2 regions of the Halomonas rhizosphaerae genome follow, and region 1 is predicted to be linked to the other one. Evidence: riboswitches for the same ligand, from Rfam matches in the RefSeq annotation. Region 1 holds a riboswitch; the other holds the start of a gene.
What was found. Region 1 has a riboswitch for thiamine pyrophosphate ahead of QLQ86_RS11035 (SLC5/6 family protein). Riboswitches for the same ligand answer to the same signal wherever they lie in the genome.
Positions count from the first base shown of each region.

Region 2: it holds a riboswitch for thiamine pyrophosphate, as region 1 does, so the genes downstream of both, tenA (thiaminase II) here and QLQ86_RS11035 (SLC5/6 family protein) in region 1, are expected to answer to the same signal.

Region 1 covers NZ_JASCQQ010000026.1:123,941-136,085, forward strand. Annotated here, with positions in the region: gene QLQ86_RS11030 (hypothetical protein) at 1-1,526, opposite strand, end outside; gene QLQ86_RS11035 (SLC5/6 family protein) at 1,595-2,983, opposite strand; TPP riboswitch at 2,973-3,092, opposite strand; gene QLQ86_RS11040 (peroxidase-related enzyme) at 3,158-3,745, opposite strand; gene QLQ86_RS11045 (DUF3427 domain-containing protein) at 3,862-6,981, opposite strand; gene QLQ86_RS11050 (CoA-acylating methylmalonate-semialdehyde dehydrogenase) at 7,221-8,720, opposite strand; gene QLQ86_RS11055 (LysR family transcriptional regulator) at 8,976-9,926, shown strand; gene QLQ86_RS11060 (GlxA family transcriptional regulator) at 9,999-11,015, shown strand; gene QLQ86_RS11065 (selenium-binding protein SBP56-related protein) at 11,095-12,145, opposite strand, start outside.
Region 2 covers NZ_JASCQQ010000039.1:294,192-306,336, forward strand. Annotated here, with positions in the region: gene QLQ86_RS19940 (FkbM family methyltransferase) at 1-711, shown strand, start outside; gene QLQ86_RS19945 (creatininase family protein) at 708-1,523, shown strand; gene QLQ86_RS19950 (GTP cyclohydrolase II) at 1,534-2,676, opposite strand; gene QLQ86_RS19955 (RibD family protein) at 2,951-3,604, shown strand; partial or broken gene QLQ86_RS19960 (lysylphosphatidylglycerol synthase transmembrane domain-containing protein) at 3,677-4,552, opposite strand; gene QLQ86_RS19965 (class I SAM-dependent methyltransferase) at 4,549-5,430, opposite strand; gene QLQ86_RS19970 (glycosyltransferase family 4 protein) at 5,427-6,551, opposite strand; gene QLQ86_RS19975 (6-pyruvoyl trahydropterin synthase family protein) at 6,551-6,949, opposite strand; gene QLQ86_RS19980 (zinc-dependent alcohol dehydrogenase) at 6,980-7,954, opposite strand; gene QLQ86_RS19985 (CDP-alcohol phosphatidyltransferase family protein) at 8,102-8,875, shown strand; gene QLQ86_RS19990 (YceI family protein) at 8,893-9,513, shown strand; TPP riboswitch at 9,570-9,704, shown strand; gene tenA (thiaminase II) at 9,775-10,443, shown strand; TPP riboswitch at 10,542-10,654, shown strand; gene thiC (phosphomethylpyrimidine synthase ThiC) at 10,737-12,145, shown strand, end outside.

The DNA of each region.
Region 1 (12,145 bases):
TCGAAGGCTGCCTCGAACAGCCGGGGGTCGTCGAAGTGGCGCCGGCCGACGAAAACCGTGGCATGGGTCCCCCACTGACGCATGGCGCCGGGGCTCAGGATGCCCGATGGCCACAGCAGGAAGCGCTCGAGGCGCTCGGTATGCGGCACCAGGCCATCGGGGCCATAGAGGCTGCGGCGTCCGCCACCGGGCAGCGCCAGGGAGCGCCGGCCATGGTCGGGTGGCGCCGACGCCGCCTTGAGCGCGTAGCGGCGCGTCTCGGCCACGCCGATGTGGGAATCCGCAAGGCCGAGGTTCTCCACATAATGGCTGACCGCGGCGAGGCGCACCGCCAGCCGCTGTCCCGCCACCAGGCGTGGTGCCTCGCTGGGCGTCAGCGGCGCCTCGCGCAGGTCCGCGTCCGCGGCCACCTCGACACGCTCGAGGGGCGGCACGGGAAAGAAGAGGTGGTAGCAGCCACAGGGATGGATGCTGTCGTGGATCAACGGCCGCCCCCGCTCGTCGAGGGTGACCCGCCACACCAGGCCGTCGAGGCGCCCGCCGAGCAGGTCCAGCGCGCCCTGCCTGGAGCGAGCCGGGAACCACAGGGTATAGACCAGCTGCGGCAACAGCTCGCCCTCGAAGCGGGTATGGCTCAGCCGCACGTCGGCCACCGGACGGGTGGTGTCCACCCGCGGTAGCGGTCCTTCGGGGCCGGCGAACCAGTAAGGGGCGCCGAAACGGTCGTCGTGACTCCGGGTCTCGACGAGAAACACCGGGGCATGGTACGCCGCCAGGCGCAGCAGCGCCTCGCGCTCGAGCTCGACGAAGCCGAGCGGGCTGCGCGGCGCCTCGCGAAGCCACCGAGCGGCGGCGTCGGCATCCCGAGGCTGGCCGCTGGGCGGCGCATAGCGGACCAGGGGAGCCTCGGCCGGCATCGTCGCGAAGGAGGCCTCGAAGGTGTCCAGGTGGCCTGCCTTCCAGCGGTTGTAGCCGATGGCCAGGCCGAGGCGGGTCAGGGGATAGAGCCCCAGCGCCCGGCGCCAGGTCCGGTAGTGGTCGGGAGCCTCGACCGCCGCCCGCAACCGCTCGCGGGCCGGCCCGCTTCCCACCCCGGCCAGCAGCTCACGCTGCATCAGGCGCTCTGCGCAGGCATGGACGGCCTCGGTCGGCTCGGCGCCGGTCGGGAGTGGGTCCCGTCCGGCAGCCGGCAGGTTAGCGGCCTCGATGGCGCGCGCCTCGGCATCCAGCCCGCGCATCCGGGTCACCCAGTCGGCGAAGGCCGCGTCGGTGTCCAGTTCGTCACCCAGGCTCGCGAGCAGACGGTCGGTACGCAGGTAGGGGAAGCCGGCCACCCGGGCCGCCCCGGCATCGGTCACCCCGGCCTCTGCCACCGCCGCATCGAAGGCGGCCAGCCGCTCCAGGCAGCGGGCGTCCCGCGGGTCGCGGTCGACAACATCCGAGCGCCAGTCGGGACTGGCAGCACAGCCCGCCAGCAGCCCGAGCAGGAGAAGCACCCCGGGGCGCACCGGTGAGCAGACCTGCATGGCGCGATTCCTCGCGAACACGGATGGACCCCCTCAGCGTGGCCGCCCTCCGCCGAACTGGCAACGTCTCAAGCCGGACGCGCCTTCCCCGCCGGCCGGAGCCACGCGATCAGCAGGCTGACCAGGGTGGAGGCGAGAAGCGCGCCCAGGAACGGCGGCAGGGTCGGGATGCTGCCGGGGAAACTCGCCGCCAGCACGCCCGCCGCGGGGCTGCCCTGGGCGACCCAGCCCGGCAGGATGGCGCCGAGCATGCCCGCCACGCCGCCGGCCACCGCGGCCGTGGCGCTCATCCGCGACCAGAGCCCCAGCAGCACCGGCACCACGATAGCCGCACAGAGCAGGTCGGCGATCAGGAACAGCCGCAGCACCGAGAGCCCCTGCAGCGCCACGACCACCACCGGCACCATCAGCGCCACCGTGACCATCCGTGCCGCGCCGATGGAGAGCCCGCGCCGACCGGAGCCCGCCACCACCAGCGAGGCGAGGCCGTTCTGAAGGGTATCCACGCTGGAGGCGACCAGGGTGACCGCCAGCACCAGCGCCGGCAGGGCCAGCCAGCCCGGCGCCTCCGCGAGCAGCGCGAAGAAGGGGATCGGCGGCTCGCCCAGCGCCACGCCGGCCATGGCGGCCAGCATGCCGAGGCCGCCCACCGCCATCACCACCAGCACGGTGACGCCGCCGCCCAGCCAGGCCCCGCGGCCCAGGGCGCGATCGTCGCGCGCCGCCCACACCCGCTGCCAGTAGCCCTGGTGGAAGAGGTTGGCCGCGGTCACCGCGATCACCAGGGTCAGCGCCACGGCGAGCGCGCTGCCGGCGGGGATCGACGGCAGCGCGGCGTCCACCGGCATCTCGGGCAGGCGCATCAGCGCCACGCCACCGACCAGGGCCAGCAGCGCGATCAGCAGCCAGGCCTGCCAGCGGTCGGTGGCGAGGCTCGCCCGCAGGCCGCCCACCGCCGTGTAGAGCAGCGTGGAGACCGCCACGCCGATCACCACCAGCGCCGGCGGCACGTCGGAGAGCAGTGCGGTGATGGCACCGATGGCCGTCAACTCCGCGGCCAGGAAGCAGGCCATGTAGAGGACTGAGACCAGCGACACCCAGCGCCGCACCCCGACGCCATAGCAGGCCTCGGCGAACTCGCCGATGCTGCGCCCCTCGGGCAGGTGGCGGCGGATCGCCGGGCCGTAGAGCCCGAGCACGATGAACGGCAGCGCCGAGCCGATGGCATAGCCGGCCAGCGCCATCGGGCCGACGAAGGCCCCGATCTCGGGGGGCGCGAAGAGGATCCAGGCCCCCATCCCGGAGGCCAGGAAGGAGAGGCCCAGCGACTGGGCCCCCTGGGAGTTGCGCGCGGTAACATAGTCGTCGAGGGGGCCATCGGCCCGGCGGGCCCTGAGGCCCAGGAAGGCAAAGCAGAGCAGCGCCGCGCCGAGCACGGCAGACGTCAGGTAGGGCATGTCGCACTTCCTCCGCCGGTATGAACCGGATCAGGTTCCAGGGTCAGCGCCATGCGCTCTCTCAGCCCCGGCCGACACTCTCGGCGTCGAGACTCCCCTGGCGACAAGTGAATGGATTGTGGGACCTACCACTTGGTAGGTCAAAGTCAATCCTAACCTAACTGGCGGTATTCATCACTTCTCCCGCGGCACCCTCCCCATCAGGTAGAACTCCTCGTTCGGAGGTGTGCCGGTCAGGGTGACCAGACGGTTGGAGAGGCCGAAGAAGGCGGCGATGGCGCCGATGTCCCAGATATCATCGTGGGTGAACCCGGCCGTTTTCAGGCGGGCCTCCCACTCGTCGGTGAGCTCTCCCACCTCCAGGCCGCAGTAGAGGGCGAAGTCCAGCATAGTGCGATGGCGCTCGCTGATCGGCGCGGTGCGATGATTGATCGCCACCTGGTCGGCGAGCAGCGGGTCCTTGCTGTAGATCCGCACCAGGGCGCCGTGGGCCACCACGCAGTAGAGGCAGCGGTTGCGGGCGCTGGTGGCCACCACGATCATCTCCTTCTCCGCCTTGGTGAGCGTGTCGGACTCGCGCTCCATCAGGGCATCGTGGTAGGCGAAGAAGGCGCGAAACTCGGCCGGTCGGTGAGCCAGCATCAGGAAAACATTGGGCACGAAGCCGGCTTTCTCCTGTACCGTCAGCATGGCATCGCGGACATCATCGGGCAGGTCGTGGATCGATTCGGGGACGGAGAAGCGGCTGATCGGCGCGGACATGGAGGCTCCAGGCGTTGTGGTTGTTGGCAATGCCACCAAGTTATCAGTTAACGTCAACGTCAACATGCCGGCAAAGGTCGAACCTCCTCCGGTATTCCGCTTTGGCTACCCTGTCGCTATGCCGGCCTCGCATCCTCGAATAGCTCCGCGGGCATCGGATACTCCAGTTCCCAGGTCATGGCGATGGGACGATCTCCTTGATAGCCTTTCAGCGCCTTGGCCGGTCCCAAGAAGATAAACGGTGCCGTCTCTCCCTCGATCCGCTTGGTCAGGCGAGCGAAGAAGAGGATCGTATAGCCACGCTCTTCGAAATGGAGATAGTTCTGCCCCGTCGGGCTCTCCTGAGTGACGGTTGACTGGCTCTCCCAGTGCAACAGTCTTCGGCTGATGGGATAGTCGCGATAACGCGTGGTAGGAGAGAAGTCTCCCTCGTCCTTCTGGAAGGTGACCAAGTGGATATAGGCACGAATGTCCTTGGCGTGGATGACGCCCACCCCGGTGGCGCCCGGTTTCTCAAGGCTGGCCAATCCCAGAGCCGCCTTAATTTCGGCGGTGCCATAAACACCATGCAGTAGTAGCCCGCAGTCGAACGGCAAATCATTCAGGGGTTGCAGCGGTACTCGCAGATGGCCACGCCGCCAGGCGGCAATCTCCACGGCATCGGCCGCCACACTGGGGTTAGCGCGCCACTTCTGCAGCGACTGCTCGAGACTATCCACGCCGACCAGCCCGCCCTTCCGGGCCCACAGCAGATAGTGCAACGCCGTTTGCTGAGCCACGTCGTAGCGACCCAACGCCTCCTGAACCGTCCCGTCTTGACCGCCAATGTCCTCGAGGGCTCTCAAGAGCACTGGATCGCTACGCAAAGCGATACGCGGTAGCGCCTTGCGGGCCTGATCGAGGTCCGGGTCGGCAGGGAGTGGGTTGCGGTCGGCTATCGCCTTCCACTCCGACCAACTCCTGCGCGACAGCACCTGTACCGGTGACAGTCCCGTCACCTCCAGGAAACGCCCAAACGTCAGTGGCTGCCCTACTTCCTCCGGCCAAGTGCGCAGGGTCTCGGGGATAAACTGATTTAAGTCACTGAGCACCGCGCGAATCTTGCTTAGAACTCGCTCCCGAGCGACCCGTTCAAGCTGAATACTGCAGCCAGGGGGCAGGCTGGGGAACTCGGCCTCTACCTCTCGGTCAAGTCGCTGCCGCTGGCCGGAAAGCAATGCAGTGAACTTGGTATCCAACCGATAACGCCGGTGAGTTTGGCCCACAAAGTCCAAGACAGTCAGACACTCCTTACCTGGCGCGTGACGCAGTCCGCGCCCCAGCTGCTGCAGAAATACCGTCAGGCTCTCGGTGGGGCGTAGAAACATCACCAAGTTGATATCCGGAACATCCACCCCTTCACTTAGCACATCGACAGTAAACAGAAACGGTAAGCTGCCCTCGCGGAACTCACGAAGCCGCTCAGCGCGAATCTCTGCCGGAGTGTCACCGACTAGAACGGCGGCCCGATAGTCATCGCCCAACCTGTTGAAGCACTCAGCCATATACTCGGCATGGCGCACCCCGACACAGAATCCCACCGCCCGCACGCCGGTCAGGTCAGGCTGGTAACGCTCAAGTGCCTGTCGGACGGTATCCACCCGTTGTCGAGCACGAAAATCATCGCCGGTCAGTAGATTCTCAATCTGGCGGGCATCATAGCGTCCATTGCGCCACAGGCTGTCGTCGCTGAGGTCTACGCTATCGCTGACCCCGAAGTAGTGGAAGGGACACAGCAGCTTTTCTTCAAGCGCCTCGGGCAGGCGAATTTCCGCGGCGAAGTCGCCATCGAAATCCGGAAGAATACTGGTGCCGTCCATGCGCTCGGGCGTGGCCGTCAGCCCCAGCAACACGGCAGGTTTTAGCTCCTCGAGTAGCGCCCGATAGCTGCTAGCAGTCTCATGATGCGCCTCATCAATCACCACATAGTGAAAGTGGTCTGTTCCAAGGGATTCCCAAGGCCGTTGTCCATTCAGCGTTTGCACCGAGGCAAACAGGTGACGGTGCTCCGTCGGCGAATGCCCGCCCACCCAGAGTTCGCCGAAGTTCTGATCACGAAGCACGGTGCGGTAGCAGGCCTGGGCCTGCTCCAAGATCTCCTTGCGATGGGCGACGAACAGCAGCGGTACCTGACGACCCTCGCGCTCACAGATCCGTCGATAGTCCAGTGATGAGATCACGGTCTTTCCGGTACCGGTGGCCGCCACGACCAAATTGCGGTAGGAACCGCGCTGACGCGCGGCATCGATCGCTTCCAGGATTCGTAGTTGGAACGGCCGCGGCGTAATCTCGGCGAAGAAGGTCATCCCTCGGCGGTCACGATCCTTGTGCGCCGCGATCGCTTGTCGAAAGCGGATAAAGTCCGCCTGAGTGTAGGGCTCGAACTCATCGCTCTCCCAATAGGCCGAGAACTCCGCCTCGAAACGTTCGAGGATATGTGACATGTCCTGAGCGGTGACCTTGACGGTCCATTCCAGACCTTGGGTCATTGCCGAGTGGGACATGTTCGCCGAGCCAATATAGGCGGTGGAAAAGCCACTATTCCGCCAGAAATGGTAGGCCTTGGCGTGAAGGCGGGTACCACCGGTATCGTAGGAGACGCGCACGCTGACATTGGGCTGTTGGGTCAGCCACTCCAATGCCGTAGGGTCGCTCGCGCCCATATAGCTGGTGGAGATCAGGCGAACTGGCACGCCTCTCTCGGCCAAGCGCTCGAAGGCGGGCATCAAAAGCCGCAGACCGGACCACTTAATGAACGAGATCAGGACATCGACGCTATCTGCCGTCGCCATCTCGGCCCGCAGCTCATGCTCCAATGGCGGGTCATGTCCCAAGCCGGTGAGTAGTGCACTCGTAGAAAGCGGGGTATTCGGGCGGGGTAACGGCTCGCGGCTATGCCCGATCTCAGTAAGAATCGGCTTGTCGGCGCTGAGCAGCCGTTTGCGAGTCAGATAGTCGAGGCCGTCGGTGGCTGACACCAGCTCTATAATGCGGTTCAGGAGAGGAAGCCGCTGCTGGGCGTCCACGATCCGTAGAGCACGGTGAAGCAGTTGGCCGACAAACTGGGAGTAGGCATGGGGCGCGGTCTCATCATCGAGAGAGCGAAGCACCGGCTTAAGCTCTGGGTGCGCTTCCAACTGCGCCATTAGTTCTTCATCGAGCAGCCGCTCGTAGAGCCCTTCCGGTAACCGTTCCATGGTGTATCTTCCCTGCCCTGTCGATGCCGTCCAGGGTAGCAGTAACCGACAGGCGCTGGGCGCCTGCAACATCATTCGTCGAGGCGTCGAACCGCCGGAAACCCGAGTGCCCACAGGCTGAGAGGTAGTCATAACCGGCTCAGATCACTGCTATCGCGCAATAAATTGCGCTCCCACAAAAAAGTACGGCCCCGCCTCTCTCGAGACGGGGCCGCCGACAGCCTCGCAGCGGGCCGGGATCAGCTCAGCGAGATGGTGCTGTTGATGCCGCTGGAGACGTTCTCCGGCTCGAACCAGCGCGCGGTCACGGTCTTGGTCTGGGTCCAGAAGGCGATGGCCTGCTTGCCGTTGGGGCCCAGGTCACCGAGCTTGGAGCCGCGAGAGCCGGTGAAGCTGAAGTAGGCCACCGGCACCGGAATCGGCACGTTGATGCCCACCTGGCCGACGTCGATGTCGGTCTCGAAGCGGCGCGCCACCCAGCCGGAGTTGGTGAAGATGGAAGTGCCGTTGCCGTTGGGGTTGGCGTTGATGAAGGCGATCGCCTCATCCAGGGTGTCGACGCTCACCACGCAGAGCACCGGGCCGAAGACCTCCTCGCGATAGATGGTCATCTCGGGAGTCACGTCGGCGAACAGGGTCGGGCCGACGAAGTTGCCGTTCGGGTAGCCCTCCACCTGGCAGCCGCGGCCGTCCACCAGCAGCTTCGCGCCCTCCTTCTCGCCGGCGGTGATCAGCCGCTCCACGCGCTCCTTGGCCTGGGGGGAGACCAGCGGGCCGAGGTCGGCGTCGGTCTGGGTGCCGGGGCCCACCTTCATGCTGCGGGTGCCCTCGACGATGTCGTCCAGCCACGCGCGGGCCTCGCCCACCAGCACCACCACGGAGTTGGCCATGCAGCGCTGACCGGCGGCACCATAGGCGGAACCCAGCAGGTTGTTGATCGCCTGGCTGCGGTTGGCGTCGGGCATGATCACGCAGTGGTTCTTGGCGCCCATCATCGACTGCATGCGCTTGCCGGCGGCCGCGGCGCGGTTGTAGAGCAGCGAGCCCACGTGGGTGGAGCCGATGAAGGAGAGCGCCTTGATGTCGCTATGGTCGGCGATCTGGTTGGCCACGTCCGGGCCGCCGTGGACCACGTTGAGCACCCCGGCCGGGATGCCCGCCTCGTGGGCCAGCTCGACCAGGCGCATGGTGGAGCTCGGGTCCTGCTCGGAGGGCTTGAGCACGAAGGTGTTGCCGGTGGCGATGGCCAGCGGGAACATGAAGCAGGGCAGCATGATCGGGAAGTTGAAGGCGGTGATGCCGGCGCCCACGCCCAGCGGCTGGTTGAGGGTGTAGACGTCCACCTCGCTGGCGGCGTTCTCGGCCAGCTCACCCAGCTGGAGGCTGGTGATCGAGCAGGCGTGCTCCACCACCTCGAGGCCGCGGCCCACCTCGCCGGCGGCGTCGGGCAGGGTCTTGCCGTGCTCCTCGGTGATCAGCGCGGCCAGCTCGTCGGTGTTGTCGCGGATCAGCGCCTGCAGCTTGAGCATGATGCGCATGCGCTTGGCCAGCGGCACCTTGCGCCAGGTCTTGAAGGCCTCCTTGGCGCTGGCCACGGCCGTCTCTACCTCCTCGGCGGTGCAGAACGGCACCCGGGCCACCACTTCCTGGGTGGCCGGGTTGACCACGTCGCGCCACTCCTGGCTCTGGGACTGGACGGGCTGGCCGTCGATGTACATGGGAATCTCGCGAACGGACATGGTGGCATGCTCCTCTGGGCTGTTCCTGCCCCGACCGCGACCTGGCTTGTCGTTGTGGTCGGCCATCGTGCGGCGCCGCGCTGGCGGGCCGGGGCATTAGACTTTGTGTGTATGTATACACGAAACGTGGTGACATCGAGTCTATACAGACGTCGGATGGCGTGACAACGGGCACTCGGGCACATTGTTTGTGCACCTATGCACAACAACCGGTCACAAGAACCCGGGCACGACCCGCGACCAACGAGGGCCTCCATGCTCGACTGGCAGGACATCCAGATCTTCCTCGAGGTGGCGCGCAGCGAGCGGCTCACCGACGCCGCGCGCCGGCTGGGGCTCGACCACTCCACCCTGTCGCGGCGCACCCGGCGCTTCGAGCAGGCGCTCAACACCCAGCTGTTCGAGCGCAGCACCCACGGCTACCACCTCACCGAGGCCGGCCAGCAGCTGCTCGCCCATGCCGAGGAGATGGCCCGCCACGCCTTCGAGGCCGGCGAGAGCCTCACCGACAAGAACCACCAGATCAGCGGCCAGATCCGCCTGGGGGTGACCGAGGGCTTCGGCACCTGGGTGATCGCCCCGCTGCTCTCGGCCTTCTGCGAGCGCCATCCGGGTGTCACCCTGGACCTGCTCGCCCTGCCCCGGGTGGTCAACCTGAGCCGCCATGAGGCGGACCTGGCCATCACCGTGGAGCGCCCGGTGAGCCCGGGCCTGGTGATCTCGCGGCTCTGCGACTACCGGCTGCGCCTCTACGGCAGCGAGGGCTACCTGGCCCGCCACGGCAGGCCGCAGCGCCTCGCCGAGCTGGGCAAGCACCGCCTGGTGGGCTACGTCGACGACCTGATCTTCAGCGAGCAGCTCAGCTACCTGGAGCCGCTGCTCGACCCCGCCGTGGTGGGCCACCCCGGGCCGCACTTCGCCATGCGCAGCACCAGCGTCACCACCCAGCACGCCGCCTGCCTGCACGGGGCGGGCCTCGCCGTGCTGCCCTGCTTCATGGCCAGCGCCTCGGCGTCGCTGGTGAACGTGCTGGCGGACGAGGTGGCGATCGACCGCCAGTTCTGGATCACCGCCCGCCAGGAGCAGCGCCGCCTGGCCCGGGTACGCCTGCTGTGGGACTTCCTGCGCGAGGCGCTGGAGACCAATCGCGCCTTCCTGATGGGCGAAGCGAAGACGATGGTGGTCCCCGAGGTCGGCCCCTACTGAGGCCACGCCTCCAGGCGTCGGAACACGCGCCGGGCAGTGGCGAAACGGGGGCGAAACTGCCACGTTTTCGATATGGACGCGTCCTCTTCAACCAAGCATGTCAGCCTGGTCGCCGCACCGGACATCATCCTCGGCACCCTGGCCGGCCTGCTCGATGTCTTCGGCTGCTTCAAGGCCCTGGGCTGGTTCGACGAGGCCCTGCCCCGGCATCCGCCCTTCTGCGTGGACATCGTGGCGCCGGGACATGCGCCCCGGGTCCTGAGCGGCGGTGTGGCCCTGGCATCGCCGCGGCCCCTGCGTGACGTGACGCACACCGACCTGGTGCTGCTGCCCTCGCTGATGGTCACCGACGGCGAATGGCACACCGGGCGGCACCCGGAGCTGGTGGGCTGGCTGCTTGCCATGCACGAGGCCGGGGCTGAGCTCTGCTCGGCCTGCTCCGGTTCCCTGCTGCTGGCCGAGACGGGCCTGCTGGACGGTCGCACTGCCACCACGCACTGGGCCTATGCCGACACCTTCCGCCGCCACTTCCCGCACGTCACCCTGCAGCTGGACAAGGCGTTGATCGTCGAGGGCGAGCGCCACGAGATCGTGATGTCGGGTGCTTCCTCGTCCTGGCATGACCTGGCGCTCTACCTCATCGCATGCCACCTGGGCACGGCAGTGGCTCAGGCCGTGGCCAGGTTCTTCGCCTTCGACCTGCATGGCGACAGCATGGAGGCCCATGCCGTCTTCATCCCGCGCCTCGACCATGGTGATGCGGCGGTCGAGCATGCCCAGCACTGGATTGCCCGACACCTGGCATGCCACTCACCGGTAGAACGGATGGCCGCCTGCAGCGACACCTCGGAGCGCAGCTTCAAGCGCCGCTTCCTGAAGGCGACCGGCTATACGCCGATCCACTACGTCCAGGCCATGCGTGTAGACGAGGCGAAGCGCCTGCTCGAGCGGACCCGACAACCGATCGACGAGATCGCCTGGAGCGTGGGTTACGAGGATCCGACCTTCTTCCGCCGCCTGTTCAAGCGCCGGGTCGGGGTCACCCCCGGCGCCCACCGGCGCAAGTTCAGCGTACCAGGCGAACCATGATCAACCGGCAGGGCCCGGGGAACGGAGAGTGGGAGGCGCCGGGCCCGCGCCTCGCACCCTCCGGGCGGAGTGGCCGGATTCAGTGATGCCCGGCCTCGATCGCGATCCCGGGATCGAACAGCATCATGTGCGGGCCCATGGGCCGGGTAGCGTCCTGGGTCTGCACGCGCGAGAAGTCCGCCCAGGCGCTGCCATCCCCGGTCACGTGCGACAGCCCGCCCCCGGCGGTGTCCACCTCGAGCAGGTAGATGCCGTAGGCGTCGTTGCGGGGGCCAAACTCGGGATCCGCATCCAGCGTACTCAGCACCGCGTTGGTGACGTAGAGCCGCTCGCCGTCGGGGCTCAGGCGCATCATGCACGGGTGAGGCACCTCGGCCTCCCCGACCAGCTCCGGCTGGTAGGGCTCACGGATGTCGTACTGCTGCACGTTGTCACCGAACCAGTTGGCGATGTAGAGGTAGCGGTCGTCGGGCGAGAGCGTCATGTCGCAGGGCAGTGCGAGATCGCTCAGCACCCGGTGGAAGTCCAGCCGGCCGTTGCCGTCCTCGTCCTCCCACAGCCAGGCGCCTCCGGAAGTGCCCACGGTATAGCCGTAGCGCGAGTCAGGCGCATGAAACCAGTCCGCCTCCGTGGCGCCAGTGTCCTCGCCCAGGTTCACGACCTGGATCACCTCCTCCTTCTCCACGTCCCAGACGCTGACCGTGTCGCCATTCGGTGAATAGGGGGGCTGCAGCACGTCTCCCGGATAGCCCCAGGTGGTGGTGACCATACGATTGAGCCCTTCCTTGAGGGCGATGTCATACATGTACTCGGGGCCGCCCTGGTTCGGCGCCCGGTCGGGCCCCGGGCCGAAGTGGCGAACGAACTCGGCCGTCTCGTCGTCGATCAGCACCAGGCCGCCGGGGCCGGTGCTGGAGGTATCCGCGCCGAGCATCGAGACCAGCGCGACCCCGCCGGTCAGCGGGCTCACCGTGTGCGGGGCAATATAGCCGCTCTCCTCACGCAGGCCATCCTCCTGGTGGATACGCTCGGGCTTCAACGGGTCCTCGGCGATATCGAACACGTAGAAGCGGTCGGAGAAAAGCCCCGGGATGAGCAGCCGCTGCTGGTCCAGCGAGTAGCCCCAGTGA
Region 2 (12,145 bases), on a different contig from region 1:
CAGCGGGGTCTTAAGCGGCTCTATGCCGACTTCGTAGGGCCCGGCGACCTGGCGTTCGATATCGGCGCCCATCTGGGTGATCGCACTGCGGCCTTCCAGGGACTGGGCGCCCGAGTGGTCGCGCTGGAACCCCAGCCGACCCTCTTTCTCTGGCTGAAGCGCCTGGTGGGTCGTTGCCAGGATGTCACCCTGCTGCCCTGCGCCGCGGGGGCGGAGCCCGGCGAGGCCGAGCTGGCGGTGAGCGAGGCGACGCCGACGGTCTCCACCCTGGCCCATGAATGGCGCCGGGGCATCGGCGAACGCAACCCCGGCTTTCGTAAGGTACGCTGGGAAGGGCGCCTGCGAGTCCCTGTGACCACCCTGGATACGCTGATCGCCGACCATGGGCTGCCGCGCTTCTGCAAGATCGACGTGGAGGGCTTCGAGGCCGAGGTACTGGCCGGACTGACCCGGCCCATCGCCGGGGTCTCGGTGGAATTCGTCGCCGGCGCCCTGGACGTGGCCGACCGCTGCGTGGCGCGATTGGCCGAGCTGGGCGATTATCGCTTCAACGCCATCGCCGGCGAGGGTCGGCGATTCGAGTGGGCGACGTGGCGCTCACCTTCGGCCACGCGAGACTGGCTGGCCGGAGGTGCCGACGGCCTGTCCTCGGGCGACCTCTATGCACGGCATCTCGATGATCGACAAGACACGGAGCGCACCCGCCCATGAGTGACCATTTCCCCTGCCCCCGTTGGCTGGATCTGACCAGTCGCGAGATCTCGTTCCTGCAGAGCAGTGCCGTGGCGGTGATGGTGGTGGGCGCCATCGAGCAGCACGGTGCCCACCTGCCGCTCTCCACCGACCTCGACATCGGTGAAGGGCTACTGGAGGAGGCACTGACCCACCTGCCCGTGCGCTTCCCGCTGGTGATCCTGCCGCCCATGGCGGTGGGGGCCAGCGACGAGCACCTGAGCTTTCCCGGGACCCTCAGCCTGCCACCGGAGCTGGCCATCGCCACCCTGGAGGCCCATGGCGACGCCGTGGCCCGGGCCGGCCTGCACCGGCTGGTGCTGATCAACAGCCACGGCGGCAACAAGGCAGTGATGGACCTGGCCGCCCTGCGACTGCGCCGCCGGCACGGCATGATGGTGGTCAAGGTCAACTACACCCGAATGCCGCCGCCGGGCACCCTGCCCGCCGGCGGCCTGCCCGCCGAGGAATTGCGCCACGGGCTCCATGGGGGGGCGCTGGAAACCGCCATGATGCGCCACCTCGCCCCGGACAAGGTGCGCCTCGACCAGCTGGATCACCCGCACTCGCGGGGAGAGGCCATGGCAGAGAAAGGGCTGCTGCTGAGCCCGGAGGGAGAGGCCGCCTTCGCCTGGCTGGCCGAGGATCTGCATCCCGCGGGGGTGGTGGGCAATGCCCGCCTCGGCACGGCCGAGCTCGGCGAGCGCCTGGTGGCCCACTACGGCAAGCGCATCGCCCGCATCCTGCGCGAGACCCAGAGCATGGACACCGGCCACACCCGCCGTCGATAGCGCTCACCCATCACGGCCGAGCGGCCGGGTCCTGACCGCCGTTGAACACGGCATCGAGCAGATGGCCGGCGCGTTCCGACTTGGCGCTGAGGTAGCGCCGGTTATGGTCATTGAGGCTGCCGTAGAGCGCCTGGCGTTCGACCACCTCGATACCGCCCTCGGCGAGGGCCGCGACCTTGTCCGGGTTGTTGGTCAGCAGCTGCACGCGACGAATGCCCAGGGCATCCAGGATGTCCACCGCCACCCCATAGCGGCGCTCGTCCTCACCGAAACCCAGGACCTGGTCGGCATCCAGGGTGTCCAGGCCGGTGTCCTGGAAGGTATAGGCCCGCAGCTTGTTGGCCAGCCCGATGCCGCGGCCCTCCTGGGCCAGGTAGAGCAGCACGCCGCCGCCCAGCGCCTGGATGTCGGCCACGGCATTGCGCAGTTGCTCGCCGCAGTCGCAGCGCAGGCTGCCGAAGAGGTCGCCGGTCAGGCAGGCCGAATGCAGGCGCAGCGGCACCGCGTCTTCCCCGTTGCCGGGCTCGCCGATCACCACCGCCACGTGCTCGCGCAGGCCGTCGGGTTCGCGAAACAGGATGAAGCGACAGTCGAAGGCATCCGCCAGGGGGATCTGCGCCTCGCTGACGCGCTTGAGCATGCCGACATCCCCCTCCAGGCAATGCTCGGCCTGCTCCGCCCGGACCGCGAGCCAGGTGCCTTCCTCCAGCCGGGCTTCCACGGCGGGCCGCTGCGCCTCGCTGACCCGGGCCACCAGCGCCGCCGGGATCAACAGCGCCCGGCGCATCAGCGCCAGGGCCGCCCGGTCGGCTGCCTCTGCGGGCGCCAGTGACCGACGCCAGTCGGCCAGCTCGTCGCGTCCCACCGCCAGCTCCGGCCTGATGCCGAAGGCCAGGTCGACCAGCCGCTGGCGACCGGTTCCCTCCGTCAATGGGAGACGGGCCAACCGTCGGGCATCCGGCTCGCCCAGCACCGCCAGGCGGTGGCGGCTCAGGACCAGCGAGGGCGTGTCGCCCGCGTGACCGGCCAGTCGTGACACCGTGTCCTCGCCCGCCCCCTCGATGGCCTGGACCAGCACGCGAGTGTCACCGGCGACGACGACCACCGGCAGCCCACGTCGCAGATCGAAGATGGCCCGTTCAACCTGATGCATGGTGCCCTCCTTGCACGCCTTGTTCCGCCGAGGCGGACTGCGCATGATGAATGCTTTCCCCTGGCCCGGAGCCCCCATGAGCCCGACCCTGCCCGACACCCTGGACCGAGAGACGGCCTGGCAGGCCCTCTGCCGAGCGCGTGAGGGCCTGACCAGCACCGCGGCGTCGGTGCAAAGCGACGGCCCCTTGCGCCTGACGGCCAGCGGATGGACGTCGGACATTCCGCCCAGCGCGGCTGCCCGGGAACTGCTCGATAACCTGGCCCCGCTGGCGATGCATCCCGGCCGGCTGGCCCTGGCCCAGCTCGGCCAGAGCCTGGATGGCCGCATTGCCACCGAGAGCGGTCATTCCCATTACATCAACGGCCTCGAGAGCCGGATGCACCTGCACCGGCTGAGGGCGCTGGTAGATGCCGTGGTGATCGGTGCCGGCACCGCCTGCGAGGACGACCCCCTGCTCACGGTGCGCCATGTCAGCGGGCGCCAACCGGTGCGGGTGATCCTCGACCCTCGGGGCCGAGTGCCAACGACGCTCCGCCTGCTGCGCGAGGCCCCGGCACCGACCCTCCACCTGGTCGGCGAGCAGGTCAATATCGCCCCGCCGGCGGCCGATCACGTCACCCGCCTGCGGCTGCCGCTGGGCACCGACGGCTTCGACCCCGCGGCGGTGCTCGAGGCGCTTGCCGCACGGGGGCTCAAGCGCGTGCTGGTCGAGGGCGGCGGCATCACGGTGTCGAGGTTCCTGGAGGCCGGTGTACTCGATCGCCTGCACCTGCTGGTGGCACCGCTGCTGATCGGTTCCGGCCGGCCGGGCCTCGCCATGACGCCGATTGCCACCCTGGACCAGGCGCGTCGCCCCGTCGCCCGGACCTTCCGCTGCGGTGACGACACCCTCTTCGACCTGGACCTCACCCTGACCCGGCCCTGACCCCTCGGGGCCCGCGTCCGATGGTGCAGCAGTCACGCCCGGCAGAAACAGCGCGCCAGGCAGGCTCGCCAGCAACACCAGCAGACCATAGGCCATCGACACCGCCACCCCCTCGGCCGGCGGCAAGCCGGCCAGCCCCCAGACCAGCGCCGCCGCACCCTCGCGCAGACCCCAGCCCGCCAGTGAAAGCGGGATCAGCATCGCCATCAGAACCGGGGGCACCAACGCCAGCAGGGTACCCAGGGAGAGCGTGACCCCGATCGCCCGGGCCGCGCAGAAGAACACCAGAGCATAGCTCAAGACCACCAGCAGGGATCCGGCGAGCTGTCGTGGCCAGACCGAGGAGGCCAGCAGGCTGCGACGCAGGTCTCCCCCCAGCCCGGCCAGAGCCACCGGCGGCTGACGCAGCAGACGGCGCGCCATCGGCACACCCATCGCGACCAGCAGCGCAGCGACGACAGGCCAGCCCGGCGAGGATAGCTTCGCCAGCGCCTCGCCGAGCAGCCCCTGCCACATCGGCGACATGGCCACGACCAGCAGTGTCAGCAGCAGCAGGGCCAACTGGCCGGAGGCGCGTTCGATGATCACCGCCCGCCAGGCGCTGCCCCCCCGACCGCTGGCCCGGGCGTGTCGCCAGGCCCGGGCGGCATCCCCCGCCACCCCGCCGGGCAGCACCTGGTTGAGGAACATCGCCAGGTAGTATTCCCGCAGCGCACGCCGCCAGCCCAGCGACAGACCGAGACGACACGCGGTCAGCCGCCAGCGCCAGGCGGAGAGCAGCATCTGCGGCAGGGTCAGGGCCAAGGCCAGCAGGATCCAGCCCGGCGCCAGGGGACCGACCGCATCGAGCACTGCCCCCGGCTCGAGCCAGACCCAGAGCCCGCCCAGCAGCAGCAGGCTGGCCAGTGGCCGCCACAGGCGCGAGGCTCGGACCAGGCGCAGGGTCACGTTCGCTCCACCGACGGCGTCGGCCAGGCGAAGAGATCACGATGCCCCACCGTCACCCCCAGTTCCCCGGCGAGGATGGCCGCCAGGCGGCGATCTCGCCAGGCGCCGAGGCGAGTCGCCTGGGACGGGGTCTGCTCGATGGCCGCATCGTGCCAGCCGCTGACCAGCGCCTCGGCTAGAGATCGCTGCGTGGCGTCCCCCGCCACCAGGTGCCAGGGCGTGGCGGCGCTCTCCACCCGGAAACCGGCGCCGGCCAGGGTGCTGGCCAGCACCGCGGGCGCCTCGCCGCCCAGCGCGGGCCCCAGGCCCTTGTCGCGATACTGATGGGCCTGGAAGAGGGTCCGCACGGCGATGTCCTCGCCGTCTTCGACGCGCGCTCCCTGGCGGTCCAGGAAGGCCCAGTCGCCGTCCACGCTGAGGGTGAGCAGCAGCGCCTGGCCATGGGCCGCACAGGCGGCCACCAGCGACGCCACCCAGGACCGGGGCATCAGGTCGAACAGGGCCGAGGCGACCACCAGGTCAGCACCGGCGAGCAGCTCCCGATCGACCGGGGACAGGCCGCGGCAAGAGGTCTCCAGGGCGACCGGGGTACCCGCACTGTCGCGCAGCCGGGCTCCAAGCCGGAGGGCATGGGTCAGCAGCTGGGCATCATGATCGACCAGTCGCCAGCGCTGGGGACCAGGCAGGCGTGAGGCCAGGAAGCGCAGGTTGCTGCCGCTGCCGCTACCCAGATCAACGATGCCATGGGGGCCGGCACGCGCGTTCAGCCATTCCATGGCCAGCCCGGTCAGACGATGGCTGCGCGATCGGGCATCCAGCCCCTCACGCAGCGCGAGCCACTCCGCCGAGAACACATCATGGGAGGTGGAAACACTCATGACGGCAGCCCTCGCCCGGGGCGACCCACGGCGCCTATCGGCGCCTCGGGGATGGCGTCCAGGGCGGCCATGAAGCGTTGCCCCGCCTGTTGCCAGTCAGCCAGCCCCTTCCTGGCCTGACAGGCACCGCGACGCAGGCGACGCCTGACCTCGGCATCGTCCATCCAGCGCGACAGCGCCGCACGCAGGGCGCTGATATCGCCGGGTGGCACGGCGATGCCCGCCTCGGGCGGCAGGGTATCGGCCAGGGCGCCGCCGGTGGTGGTGATCACCGGCAGCCCCCGGGCCAGCGCCTCGGTCACGACCATGCCGTAGCCCTCGTAGAAGGAGGGCAACACGAAGAGATCGGCCTGGCGGTAGGCCGCGGCCAGGCCATGGGCATCCCGCTCGCCGGCGAAGCACAGCCGTTCGGCAAGGCCAAGGCGTTGCGCCTCGGCCAACAGGGAGGCGGCGTGCTCGGGGTCACGCCGGTGACTGCCGACGATCTCGCAGACCCAGGGGCGGTCGGTGAGGCCGGCCAGCGCCTCGACCAGCAGGCCGAGCCCCTTGCGGGGCGTCAGGGTCGCCACGCAGAGCAGCCGCCGGGGACGCATCGCATCCTCATGGTCCAGGGCTCCGCTGGCCAGGGAGGCCTTGTCGACGCCGGGTTCGGCCACCCGGAGTCGGCCGTCGGGGACGCCGTAATCCCGCAGGGCACGTGCGGTGTGGTGGCTGGTGACAACCACCCGGCGGGCCGCGGCCAGCGCCCGTGCCTCGCTGTCGCGAAACGCCCTCTGCTGGGCGGGGTCGAGTCCAGTCTCGTCGGCCAGGGGGTGATGGACGAGGGCGATGATCCGCAGACGCTCGGCATGCCGCTCGACCTCTTCGGGCAGTCCGCCCATGGCCAGGCCATCGATGACCACGCGGGCATTGTCGGGCAGCCTCGCCAGGACCTGTACCAGGCTGTGGCGTGCCCGCCGATCGGCCAGCGGGAAACGCCCCTCGAGCCCCACCACCTCGACCCGCCACGCCTGGCTGCGCAGTTCCGCCACCATGCGGGCATCGTAGATATAGCCTCCGGTCCACTGGTCGGGATCACCGGCGACGATCAGGGTCAGCTCGGGCATCGCGTCCCGAGACATCAAAGCTCGCCCTCATAGCTGGCCCAGGCGACATGCGATTCATGCAGGGTTACGCAGAGGGACTCGAGCCCCATGGCGGCCTCGCCGAGGTGACCGAGCTGTATGGCCGTGGCGAGTCGCTCGAAGACCACCCGTGCCATGAACTCGGTGGTGGTGTTACGGCCCTGAAACTCCTCCACCTCGTCGAGGTTCTGAAAATTGAACTCGGCGAGCACCCTCTTGAGGGCCTCGCCGGCCAGGCCGATGTCGACGACCAGGCCGTCGTCATCGAGTTCGCGGCGCTGGAAGGTCACGTCGACCACATAGGTGGCACCGTGCGTGCGCTGGGCGGGGCCGAAGACGTCGCCGCGGAAGCTGTGGGCGATCATGAAATGGTCACGAACGTTCAAGCGGTACATGAGGCAAGATCCTCGTATCCAGGAAAGGGGCTAGTAGCGGATTCGGTGGCAGAGCACCTCGCCCGAGGCGGCGGCGAGCCGAGGCATCAGGAGGGGCAACTCGTGGAAATCGCTCTCGCCGCTGATCAAGACGTCGAGGCAGGGAGCGCGCAGGAGGTCCAGGGCCAGCGCGAGGCGGCGGCGATGGTCCCAACGCGGAGTGCGTTCGACGGGCAGGCGGCCGACCTGGCTCGCGACCAGGCGCAGTCGCCGGGAGTGGAAGGCCTCGCCCAGGGGCAGGCTCGCTTCGCGGTCACCGTACCAGCTCATCTCGACCACCCGGGCCTCGTCGCCGGCCAGGGTCAAGCCAAGACGCAGCCCATCGGGATTGCCGCTGGCGTTGACCACCAGGTCATTGTCGGCGGGCGCCTGATCGGCCAGGCAGAAATCGACGCCCAGGGCGTCGGCGAGTTCGGCCCGCCGCGGCGACACGTCCACCAGGCACACCCGGGTACCGGGAATCGCCGCGCAGAGCCAGGCCACCAGGGCCCCGATCACACCGGCGCCGACCACGGTGATACGGTCTCCCACGCCGGGAGCGGCGTCCCAGACCCCGTTGATGGCCGTCTCCATGTTGGCCGCCAGCACGGCCCGCGCTGCCGGCAGGCCTTCCGGTAACGGCGCCACGGCGTCCATCGGCACCACATAGCGGTCCTGGTGCGGGTACAGGCAGAACACCTCTCGTCCGAGCAGCAAGGGCTCACCGGCCTCGACGACGCCGACGCTGACATAGCCATACTTGACCGGCCCGGGGAAGTCACCCTGTTGGAAGGGGGCACGCATGCGTTGCCACTCGCTTTCCGGCACCCTGCCCTCGAAGACCAGCGATTCGGTACCGCGACTGATGCCGCTGAAGAGGGCTCGAACGGCCACCTCGCCGGGGCCAGGCATGGACACCTGTTCCTGTCGCAGGGCTCCCTGGCCCGGTGCCAGGGTCCAGAAGGCGGTAGCGCTAGCATGTCGCATGGCAACATCCGTAGTGGGGACGTCAGGGGTATGAACAGACGCTAACGAAGCCGTGAGCGACATCGATGCAACCGGCCCAGTCGTACAACACTGTTGGCTGCACGCCTATTCTTCTACAATAATGATACGCCAATATTGGAATGCACAATGCAATACTGTCAATCGACCCGCGACCATGCCAGGGGGCCGGCCATCCCGATCGTCCGTGACCTTGGCGTCGGCGCCCTGATCCTGCTGGCCGCGACGACACTGCTGTGGTCGTGGGTCGGGGCGAGCTTCCGGGTACCCCTCCTGGCGATGATCACCTACCTGATCATGGCCGGACTCGTCGTGGCCTCGGCGCCCTCCCACTGGCGAAGACTGGGCTGGGCCAATCGCATCACCCTGTGGCGGGGGGCCCTGATTGCTCTGCTGGCCGGCACCCTGGCCGACCCCGACCTGCTGGCCCGAGACGCTGTCCCCCTTGCCGCCCTGGCCCTGCTGGTCCTGCTGCTGGATGGTGTGGATGGCTGGGTCGCGCGCCGCACATCCACGCAGAGCGACTTCGGGGCGCGCTTCGACATGGAACTCGATGCCTTCCTGATCCTGCTGCTGTGCCTGGCATTGCTGTTGCTCGACAAGGCAGGCCCCTGGGTGTTGGCCATCGGCGCCATGCGCTACGCTTTCGTTATCGCCGGACGCAAGCTCTCCTGGCTGACCGCGACCCTGCCGCAGAGTCGTCGCCGCAAGATCGTCTGCGTGTGGCAGGTTGCTGCCTTGATGATCGCCCTGCTGCCCGTCGCCGGCGCCACGACCACGAATTGGCTGGCCGGAAGCGCTCTGGCCGGCCTGATCTGGTCCTTCGGCGTCGATATCCGCTGGCTGTATCGCCATGCCCCGGCAAGGCGGGTGGAGGACTGTCGCGCCAGCAGTCACTCGTGAATCGAAAGGAAACCCTCATGCCTTTGCCCCTCAGTCATATCTCCCCTCCCGCATTGCCCATCGCCACAGGGCTCGTCCTGGCGCTGGGCGCATTCTCGATGCAGCCGGCCAGTGCCGAGCCACGCACCTACGAGATAGATCCAGAGCACTTCTCCATCGGCTTCCTGACCGAACACGTCGGCTACGCGGACACGCTCGGCATGTTCCTGGAAGGCCAGGGCGAATTCGTCTATGACGAGCAGACTCGAGAACTGCACTCCGGGAGAGTCGAGATCGCCACCGACAGCGTCTTCACCAACCACGAGGAGCGTGACAACCACCTGCGCAGCGACGATTTCCTCGACGCTCGCCGCTACTCGACGATCGTCTTCGAGGTGACCGACTTCGAGGCACGCAGTGACAGCGAAGGCACACTGGAAGGCGAACTGACCCTGCTCGGCGAGACCCGCCCCCTGACCCTGGACGTCACGCTCAACAAGGCCGACGTGTACCCCTTCGGCCACGGACAGCACACCCTGGGACTGTCGGCACGCACCACCATCGCCCGCAGCGACTGGGGGATGACCTACGGGGTCGACAACGGCATGGTCGGCGACGAAGTGGAACTGATCCTCGAACTGGAGGCGATCAGGCAATAGCCGATCCCGACAGATAGACGGGCTGGCAAGTCATGACCAGCCTGCTAGACTAACTCACTCGCTTGACGGGGTGCCGGTGAATCCGGCTGAGATAGCGCAGGGGTCTCTCCAGGAATGGACAGCACCCGAGCGCTGGTCCCGTGGAACCTGATCCGGCTCGTACCGGCGTAGGAATCAAGCGGTGAGCCAGTGCCTCTCCGGCAGCCCCATGGCCACCCTCCCCTCGCCCGACTCCGGATCGACACCGCTACCGGAGGCAAGATGGGCTCCCGCTTCAGTGACCTCACCGCCGCCTGCCAGGCCGACTGGCGCGCCTATATCGAACACCCATTCGTGCGCGGCCTGGGCGACGCCACCCTCGACGAGGGCGCCTTTCGCCACTACCTGCAGCAGGACTACCTCTTCCTGATCCACTTCGCCCGGGCCTATGCGCTGGCCGCCTACAAGAGTCGAACCCTGGCCGACCTGCGCCAGGCCCATGAGGGGCTCAAGGCGATCCTCGACGTGGAACTCGGCCTGCACGTGGACTACTGCCGCGACTGGGGCATCGCCGAGGAGGACCTCGCCGCCCTGCCCGAGGCCCGCGCGACACTCGCCTACACCCGCTACGTGCTCGACACCGGCCACCGCGGCGACCTGCTCGACCTGCACGTGGCATTGGCACCTTGCCTGGTGGGCTATGGCGAGATTGCCCGGTGGCTCACAACCCGGCCCTCCACCGTGCGCGGCCAGGCCAATCCCTATGACGCCTGGATCGGCATGTACGAAAGCGACGAGTTCCAGGATGCCATGCACGCCGAGCTTGAGTGGCTCGATGCGCGCCTGGCCGAGGTCACCCCGGGGCGCTTCCAGGAGCTGTCGGAGGTGTTTCGCGACGCCACGCGACTCGAGATCGACTTCTGGCAGATGGGGCTGGACCGCACCGACTGATGGCCTGGTGCCATCGCTGGCCCTATGGAAAGACCCGCGCTGGCTCTGGTCAGGCCAAACGCGGCGGGCAAGATACGTCTTGCCCGGGTAGTTGACCACCACGCTTGACGGGGTGCCGTTGAAGACGGCTGAGATCATGCAGCACCCGAGCATGGATCCCGTTGAACCTGAACTGGCTAGGACCAGCGTAGGGATCAAGCGACACGCCGCCACGGCGCTCCATGCCTGGCGGCCCCTGTCCTCCCCAGCTTGTCCTCCCTGACAACCCCATGAAACCCAAGGGAGAACACCGCATGAGCAAGACCGCCCACTTTCTCGCCGAGACCGCCCGCGTCGACGAGGCCGCTATCCGGCCGTTGCCCGGCTCGCGCAAGCGCTACGTCGAGGGCTCGCGCCCGGACATCCGCGTGCCCTTCCGCGAGATCTCGCTGTCGCCCACCCGCACCTCGGGGGCCGACGAGGAGAACCCTCCGCTGCTGGTCTACGACACCTCCGGCCCCTACACCGACCCGGACGCCGAGATCGACCTGCGCCGCGGCTTGCCCGAGCTGCGTCGCGCCTGGATCGAGCAGCGCGACGATACGGAACGGCTCGACGGCCCCACCTCCGAGTACGGCCGTCGCCGTGCCAACGATCCCACGCTCGCCCCGCTGCGCTTCGACCTGACCCGTACCCCGCGGCGGGCCAAGGAAGGCAGGAACGTCACCCAGCTGCACTATGCGCGCCAGGGCATCATCACCCCGGAGATGGAATTCATCGCCATTCGCGAGAACCAGCGGCGCCAAGCCCTGGGAACCGAGGAAGTCGAGCGCATCCTCGGCCAGCAGCATCCGGGCCAGGGCTTCGGTGCGCGGCTGCCGGAGGAGATCACCTCGGAGTTCGTGCGCCAGGAAGTGGCGGTGGGCCGCGCCATCATCCCCAACAACATCAACCACCCCGAGTCCGAGCCGATGATCATCGGCCGCAACTTCCTGGTGAAGATCAACGGAAACCTAGGCAACTCGGCGGTGACCTCCTCCATCGAGGCGGAGGTCGACAAGATGACCTGGGGCATCCGCTGGGGCGCCGACACCATCATGGACCTCTCCACCGGGCAGAACATCCACGAGACCCGCGAGTGGATCATCCGCAACGCCCCGGTGCCCATCGGCACCGTGCCCATCTACCAGGCGCTGGAGAAGGTCAATGGGGTGGCCGAAGACCTCACCTGGGAGGTATTCCGCGACACCCTGATCGAGCAGGCCGAGCAGGGCGTGGACTACTTCACCATCCACGCCGGGGTGCTGCTGCGCTATGTGCCGCTGACCGCCAAGCGCGTGACCGGTATCGTCTCGCGGGGCGGCTCGATCATGGCCAAGTGGTGCCTGTTCCATCACCGGGAGAGCTTCCTCTACACCCACTTCGAGGAGATCTGCGAGATCTGCAAGCAGTACGATGTCGCCTTCTCGCTGGGTGATGGCCTGCGCCCCGGCTCGGTGGCCGACGCCAACGACGAGGCCCAGATGGCCGAGCTCGAGACCCTCGGCGAGCTGACCCACATCGCCTGGAAGCACGACGTGCAGGTGATGATCGAGGGCCCCGGCCATGTGCCCATGCACCTGGTCAAGGAGAACATGGACAAGCAGCTCGAGGTCTGCGACGAGGCGCCCTTCTACACCCTGGGCCCGCTGGTCACCGACATCGCGCCGGGCTACGACCACAT